2 regions of the Pseudoalteromonas sp. McH1-42 genome follow, and region 1 is predicted to be linked to the other one. Evidence: predicted binding sites of a transcription regulator. Region 1 holds the regulator's gene; the other holds the start of a gene.
What was found. The regulator NrdR, encoded in region 1, represses ribonucleotide reductase genes. The targets are predictions, from matches to a motif close to AAACACNANATNTNGTGTTT.
Positions count from the first base shown of each region.

Region 2: a site for NrdR is predicted at 2,706-2,725, ahead of nrdA (class 1a ribonucleoside-diphosphate reductase subunit alpha). Genes of this name have one in related genera too.

Region 1 covers NZ_JAKRFU010000027.1:49,743-53,960, forward strand. The annotation lists gene ribBA (bifunctional 3,4-dihydroxy-2-butanone-4-phosphate synthase/GTP cyclohydrolase II) at 1-120, opposite strand, end outside; gene MHN31_RS20610 (riboflavin synthase) at 153-809, opposite strand; gene ribD (bifunctional diaminohydroxyphosphoribosylaminopyrimidine deaminase/5-amino-6-(5-phosphoribosylamino)uracil reductase RibD) at 816-1,934, opposite strand; gene nrdR (transcriptional regulator NrdR) at 1,931-2,383, opposite strand; gene glyA (serine hydroxymethyltransferase) at 2,550-3,806, opposite strand; gene thrC (threonine synthase) at 4,062-4,218, opposite strand, start outside.
Region 2 covers NZ_JAKRFU010000015.1:54,034-58,251, forward strand. The annotation lists gene gyrA (DNA topoisomerase (ATP-hydrolyzing) subunit A) at 1-887, opposite strand, end outside; gene ubiG (bifunctional 2-polyprenyl-6-hydroxyphenol methylase/3-demethylubiquinol 3-O-methyltransferase UbiG) at 1,070-1,780, shown strand; gene MHN31_RS14740 (HAD-IA family hydrolase) at 1,777-2,424, shown strand; gene nrdA (class 1a ribonucleoside-diphosphate reductase subunit alpha) at 2,791-4,218, shown strand, end outside.

The DNA of each region.
Region 1 (4,218 bases):
AATATGCTCTGCCGCAATGATCAGATCGCCTTCATTTTCCCGGTCTTCGTCATCCATCAGAATGACCATCTTACCGGCTTTGATGTCGTCGATGATTTCTTGTGCGCTGTTTAAGCTCATAATCTTTCCGTTAGTAAGTCGTAATTGGCAAGTTATTTAATAAACCCAGCTTTGGCGAGCAAGCTAGATGTGAGAGTTGATTGCTGCGTGGCAACCGGTTCACCCTGGATCAACCTTTCCAGATAACGTGCTATCTGATCCACTTCCAGGTTGAGTAAGGTTCCCACCTTAAAGTCGACAATGGTGGTTTCCTGTGCGGTATGTGGCACTATCGTCAACTTGAATTTATCACCATCCAGGTCATTTACAGTCAGGCTTATGCCATCAATGGCCACGGAGCCTTTATAGGGGATGTATTTCATTAATTGTGCTGGCGCTTTGAGCCAGTAATCTGTGGCGCGTGCATTAGGCTGCACGGCGACCACCTCAGCAATGCCGTCGACGTGACCAGATACCAAATGACCACCAAGACGTGAGATCGGTTGCAGGGCTTTTTCCAGATTCACTTTTTGTCCAACCCGATATTCACCGAAACGGGTTAACTTCAGCGTTTCATTTGAAACGTCGGCACGAAAACCGTCAGCAAACTTCTCAACAACGGTCAGGCACACTCCATTGGTGGCAATGCTGTCGCCAAGTTGCACATCATTCATATCCAGTGTTGTGCTGGTAACTCGCACGCTGAGATCACCCTGTTTAAGCGTTAGCTCTGTCAATGTGCCCGTTGCTTCAATGATGCCTGTAAACATAATGTCTTACTTACCTTGTTGTTTGTGTGCCGTGACGCGAATGTCCGTCCCTATCGACACGACCTCTGCAATATGTAGTTCGGTGATCTCACTCATCGACGCCAACGGCGCACTGTTGAACAAGTCTTTACCATGGGTGCCGATGATCTTAGGTGCCAGATAAATCAGATATTCATCAATCAAACTTTGTTGATGCATGGCACCCGCCAGTGTTGCACCGGCTTCCAGCCAGACTTGATTGATATTACGCTCAGCTAACATGCTCAGCGCTGCATGCAAGTCAATTTTACCAGCATGGCTATTAATTTTAATTTGCTCTACGAAATGTGGCCAGTTGTGTTGATTATCAAGGTCTGAACGCAAAATAACGACAGGAGACGGGGTTTTAAACAAAGCTAACTCAGGATGCAGACGATTTTGCGAGTCAATAATCACCCGAACCGGTTGCCGCCATTGTTCAACAGGGCGCTCAATGTCTGCCAGCTCCTGTGCGCGCACATTAAGCCGGGCATCGTCGACCAGCACGGTGTCAGCGCCAGTTAAAATCGCACAACTTTGTGCCCGGCCAAGCTGAACATCTCGTCGTGCCGCTTCGCCGGTGATCCATTTGCTTTCACCATTACCCAGTGCCGTTTTACCGTCCAGGCTTGCTGCTAACTTACAGACAACAAAAGGCAAGCCGTGTTCCATGCGCTTTAAAAACCCCTTGTTCAGTGCTCGGGCCTGTTGTTCCAGCAGCCCAGAGGCTGTTTCTATCCCGGCCTCATTGAGCATCGCCAATCCCCGCCCCGCCACTTCAGGGTTAGGGTCAACCATGGCTGCAATGACTTTGCTCACTCCGGCTTCGATCAGACCTTTTGCACACGGAGGAGTGCGGCCGTAATGGCTGCAGGGCTCAAGTGTCACATAGGCTGTTGCACCCCGAGCTCGCGCTTTCGCTTCACGCAGGGCGTGTACTTCTGCATGTGGCTCTCCGGCTCGCAAATGAAACCCTTCACCGACAATCTCACCATTATTAACGATCACGCAGCCTACATTCGGGTTGGGTGTGGTGGTAAAACGACCTTGTTGAGCCAATTCAATGGCGCGTGCCATATAGGTATGATCGGCCTGTGTAAAACTCATTCATCCCCCAGTCGGGCAATTTCTTCGCCAAACTCTTTCACATCTTCAAAGCAACGATACACCGACGCAAACCGCACGTAAGCGACTTTGTCGAGTTTTTTCAATGCTTCCATAATACACTCACCAACCAGCTGGCTGGGCACCTCCCGCTCGCCAGTCGCCCGTAACTGAGACTTGATCTGGTGAACCACTTCTTCAATCTGCTCGGTGCTCACCGGGCGCTTCTCCAGCGCGCGATGCAAACCATTTTGTAACTTGTCTTCGTTAAATGGCTCTCTGGAACCATCTTGCTTGATGACCCTGGGCATAACCAGCTCTGCACCTTCAAAGGTGGTAAAGCGCTCATGACACAAAATACACTCGCGTCGCCTGCGGACCTGATGACCCGAGCCAACTAATCGTGAATCAATCACTTTGGTTTCTTTTGCCGTACAAAATGGACAGTGCATAAAAGCTCACTATGAAAAACAGATAAAAACCCAAACTGCTTCAGTTAATTCAGAACGCACTTTGAGCCAATTGCTGCCAGTATATCAAGATAGTAGCATTCGATGCACATAAAAAAGGCCGCACTTAAGGCAGCCTTTTCTTATCTGTTTAGGTGGTATCTCAGCTTTACGCGTAAACAGGTAGCTTAGCGCAGATTGCTTTAACCTTTTCTTTTACTTGTGCCTGTACCGCATCATCTTCGATGTTATCAAGCACGTCACAGATCCAACCTGCCAGCTCGCCCGCTTCAGCTTCTTTAAAGCCACGGCGCGTGATAGCTGGTGAACCAATGCGCAGACCAGAAGTCACAAACGGAGAACGCGGATCGTTTGGTACAGAGTTCTTGTTCACGGTGATGTTGGCACGACCTAGCGCAGCGTCAGCATCTTTACCTGTGATGTCTTTGTCGATCAGATCAAGCAGGAACAGGTGGTTGTCTGTCTTACCAGAGACCACTTTATAACCACGCTCCTGAAGTACTGCGACCATCGCTTGTGCATTTTTAACCACTTGTGTCTGGTAGGCTTTGAACTCGTCTTGCAACGCTTCTTTGAATGCAACCGCTTTAGCAGCGATTACGTGACACAAAGGACCACCCTGACCACCGGGGAAAACCGCACTGTTCAGTTTTTTGTAGATATCCGCATCACCACATGCAGACAAGATCAAACCGCCGCGAGGACCAGCCAATGTTTTGTGTGTAGTTGTTGTCACAACGTGTGCGTGTGGGATTGGGCTTGGGTAGATGCCCGCAGCAACCAGACCTGCAACGTGTGCCATATCAACCAACAGGTAAGCACCGACTTTATCAGCAATCTCACGGAATTTAGCCCAGTCAACAATCCCTGAGTAAGCAGAGAAACCGCCGATGATCATTTTTGGCTTGTGCTCTAATGCCAGCGCTTCAACCTGTGCGTAGTCAATTTCACCCGTTTCTTCATTCAGACCATACTGAATTGCATTGTAGGTTTTACCAGAAAAGTTCACGTGTGAACCATGCGTCAGGTGACCACCATGCGCCAGGCTCATACCCAACACAGTGTCATGCGGCTGAAGCAGCGCCTGGAATACCGCAGCGTTAGCCTGAGAACCCGCGTGAGGCTGAACGTTTGCGTAATCACAGCCAAACAATTCACAAGCACGGTCAATCGCCAGCTGCTCAACCACATCGACGTGCTCGCAGCCACCGTAGTAACGCTTACCCGGATAACCTTCAGCATATTTGTTAGTTAACTGCGACCCCTGAGCCTCTAGTACGCGCGGGCTACAGTAGTTTTCAGAAGCGATAAGCTCAATGTGCTCTTCCTGGCGGGTGGTTTCCGACTGGATCGCTTGAAATAGTTCTGGGTCAAAATCTGCAATATTCATGTTACGTTCTAACATGGTGTCTCCTAGGTACACGTAAGATTGGTTTTTGAAGGCTTGATTGTACGCAAATTGCGGCCATTTGCCTATGAAATCGGTGTGAGCCTATTTAATCAAGGATTGAATTTATTTCACAGTGTTTGGGGGATGATATTTTTTTATTTAAACATTTATATTTTTTATGGGAAAGTGCATTTATATTTCAAATTGAAATCTACTAAATACGCTTTACTGGTGACTCACTACACCACCAGCAAAGCAATAAACCGCCTTTTAACCCACTAAACGCGTTAACACAGCCTGTTTAAGTGCATCATAATCCGCTGACAAAGGCTCAGCCAGACATGGCTTTTCCAGCGCACTTGCCAGTGCCTCAGGCATCTCAATTGCCTGTTCCAGCACAGCTTCCACAGTTTCTCTGAACTTAGCA
Region 2 (4,218 bases), on a different contig from region 1:
GACTCATCACGTAGTGCACTGATCCCTTCTACCTTTTTGTCTTTCACCAGCTCCGCGATTTTTTCAATCAAGCGTGCTTTGTTGACCTGATATGGGATCTCGTTAACGATGATGGTTTCTTTACCGGTTTTTTCATCGGTTTCGATTTCAGCACGGGCACGGATATATACTTTACCGCGACCGGTTTTGTATGCTTGCTCGATACCTTTCTTACCATTAATGATAGCCGCAGTCGGGAAATCAGGTCCCGGAATATAATCAATTAGCTCATCGATAGTAATATCTGGATTTTGGATCACAGCCAGACAGCCATTGATCACTTCAGTCAGGTTATGAGGTGGGATGTTTGTCGCCATACCAACCGCGATACCCGAAGAACCATTAACCAGCAGATTAGGTACTTTTGTTGGTAACACGTCAGGAATTTGCTCAGTGCCATCATAGTTTGGCACATAATCTACGGTTTCTTTGTCCAGATCAGCCAGCAGCTCATGAGACATTTTTGCCATACGTACTTCGGTATAACGCATCGCAGCCGCAGAGTCTCCGTCGACTGAACCAAAGTTACCCTGGCCATCCACCAGCATATAACGTAATGAAAACGGCTGAGCCATACGAACAATGGTGTCGTAAACTGCGCTATCACCGTGTGGGTGGTATTTACCGATCACGTCGCCCACAACACGGGCTGATTTCTTATAAGGTTTGTTCCAGTCGTTACGCAACTCGTTCATCGCGAATAGCACGCGACGATGCACAGGCTTCAGGCCATCACGGACGTCAGGTAAAGCACGTCCAACGATGACGCTCATCGCGTAATCAAGATAGGAATTTTTCAATTCGTCTTCGATATTGACCGGGAGGATTTCATTGGCAAGATCAGTCATTTAATACCACTTTCCTTCAGAGTCTTTTCCTTTTGTGTCACACTATAGACATCAAAAGGTTCAATTATTATTAGTTCGACTGAGGATACTATCATAGTTTCTGGGCTAATGCAGTGGCTAAATGACTCGGAAATTTCATCCAATACCGATAGAATGCGCTCAGTTCAACGAGGAAGTTTTTTATGACCGAACATCAAAATGTGGATTTAAGTGAAATTGCAAAGTTTGAAGAGATAGCTGAACGTTGGTGGGATCGCGAAGGCGAATTTAAACCACTGCATGACATTAATCCGTTACGGCTAGACTTTATTAACGATCGCTGTGGTGGTTTGTTTGAGAAAAAAGTGCTCGATGTTGGCTGTGGTGGCGGTATTCTGACAGAAAGCATGGCAAAAATGGGCGCTCAAGCGCATGGCATTGACCTCGGTCAGGAGCCACTGAATGTTGCGAAACTACACGCGCTAGAAGCAGGCGTTAAAATTGATTACCGCAAAGTATCAGCAGAAGAATTTGCCGCACACCATAGCGCACAATTCGATGTTGTCACTTGCATGGAAATGCTTGAGCATGTACCCGATCCGGCTTCTATTATTGCAGCTGTTGCAAAAGCAGCAAAACCAGGTGCCGACGTGTTTTTCTCAACATTGAACAAGACACACAAAGCATTTTTGCTTGCAGTTGTCGCGGCTGAACGCGTGCTGAAGATGGTTCCCCCGGGCACCCACGACCATAACAAGTTTATCCGTCCCTCGACCCTGATAGGCTGGGCCGAAGCCGAAGGATTGAAAGTACGCCGCGCTGCTGGTATCAATTATAACCCATTTGGTAAAACCTTTACGCTGACGAATGACGTCAGTGTCAATTACCTCCTCCACTTTGAGAAACTCGCATGACACAGGCTGTAATATTTGATCTCGACGGTACCCTGCTCGACACCAGTGATGATCTGGGCGCCGCACTCAATCACGTTTTAAAACAGCACGAAATGGCCGAGGTATCACGCTCGGTATATAGCCCCGCTATTTCCAATGGTGTAAAGGCGTTGCTGGAAGTCGGGTTTGGGGAGCACCTCAGTAAATTCGACTTTGCAGCATTAAAACAACAGCTACTGGACCATTACGCACAACACATCGCTGTCCACTCGTGCTGCTTTGAGGGCATTGAAACTTTGCTTCAAACCTTATTAAGCAGAGAAATTAAAATTGCGATTATGACCAATAAGCCCACATTTCTGACCATGCCCCTGCTGGCTCAGATTAGCCAGCTTAAGGGTATTGAGGTGGTGGTATGCGGCGACACACTGGAAGTCGCCAAACCACACCCTGAGCCACTGCTACTCGCCGCAGAACAATTAGGCGTAGATCCAACCATGTGTACCTATGTTGGAGATGCTGAACGTGACATTGAAGCGGCAAAGGCGGCAGGAATGCGGTCAGCGGCAGCCTTGTGGGGATTCATTCCTTCCCTGGAAGAGGCACACAGCTGGTCTGCAGATCTAAATCTTACTAACCCAGAATCACTCATTTCGTATATTTAGTGGCATTGATTAAAAAATGCCACTATATGTAGTGTTTTGAACTATATTGAGAACAAACCTGCACAGAAAAAAAACAGTCGTGCAGTTTGCAAAATTTTCTTAAAAAAAGAGAAAAATCGATTGTCGTGAGTTGATTTTTTTTTGTTTGCAGCCATGTTGGATAGCAGAAGGTTAGTGTTTGCTAACATAAAAATATTATCCCTATGTTATCCACAATCCATAGAAAGTTGCTCTATTGCAAAATAGCGATAACCCCACTATCTTGTGATCCTCTTTCTAGCGGACACCATATATAGTGGTGAAATGCTAAGCAATTATGAATATGCGATGACAATTACCGCATTCCGGGGGAATACAGGCGTAGCTATGAACCAACAATTATCTGTCAGTAAACGAAACGGCCGTAAAGAGCCGCTTGATTTAGATAAAATTCATCGAGTGATAAACTGGGCAGCTGAAGGCCTGAACAATGTGTCTGTTTCTCAGGTAGAGCTTAAATCTCACATTCAGTTTTATGATGGTATTCGCACCGAAGACATCCATGAAACCATCATTAAAGCCGCCGCTGATCTCATTTCCAAAGATACGCCAGACTATCAATATCTGGCAGCGCGCCTGGCAGTATTCCATTTGCGTAAAAAGGCTTATGGTCAGTTTGAGCCACCGCATTTGTACGATCATGTGACTAAACTGGTTGAAGATAAGCGCTATGATGCGGGTTTGTTGACTGATTACACTCGAGAAGAATACGAGCAGTTAAACGACTTTCTGGAGCATGATCGTGATATGTCGTTTAGTTACGCCGCCGTTAAACAGCTAGAAGGTAAGTACTTGGTGCAAAACCGAGTGACTGGGGAAATCTATGAGAGCGCTCAGTTCCTGTATATTCTGGTTGCAGCAAGCTTGTTCTCAGATTACCCAAAAGAGACACGCCTTGATTACATAAAGCGTTTCTACGACGCGGTTTCACAATTTAAGATTTCACTGCCTACGCCAATTATGTCGGGCGTACGTACTCCGACTCGTCAATTCAGCTCGTGTGTATTAATTGAGACAGCAGACAGCCTTGATTCTATTAACGCTACGTCGTCAGCGATTGTTAAGTACGTTAGCCAACGCGCCGGGATTGGTGTTAATGCCGGTAGGATCCGTGCTCTGGGTAGCCCTATCCGTAATGGCGAAGCATTCCACACAGGCTGTATCCCATTCTACAAGCACTTCCAGACAGCGGTAAAAAGCTGCTCTCAGGGAGGCGTTCGTGGTGGTGCTGCGACACTATTTTACCCTCTATGGCACCTGGAAGTGGAGAACCTGCTGGTTCTGAAAAACAACCGGGGTGTTGAGGAAAACCGTGTAAGACACCTCGACTACGGTGTTCAGTTCAATAAAACGATGTACGCTCGCTTGATCAAAGACGATTACATCACTTTGTTCAGCCCATCAGATGTGCCTGGTTTGTACGACGCGTTCTTCGAAGATCAAGAAAAGTTCGAACGTCTGTATGTACAGTATGAGCAGGACGAGTCAATCCGTAAGAAGCGCATTAAAGCACTAGAGCTATTCTCTATGTTTGCTCAGGAACGCGCGAGTACTGGTCGTATTTATCTGCAAAACGTTGACCACTGTAATACCCACAGCCCGTTTGACGCAAAAGTTGCACCTATTCGTCAGTCTAACCTGTGTCTGGAAATTGCACTGCCAACTAAGCCACTGAGCCACGTCAATGACGAAGAAGGCGAGATTGCATTGTGTACTCTGTCTGCATTTAATCTTGGCGCTATCAGCAGCCTGGAT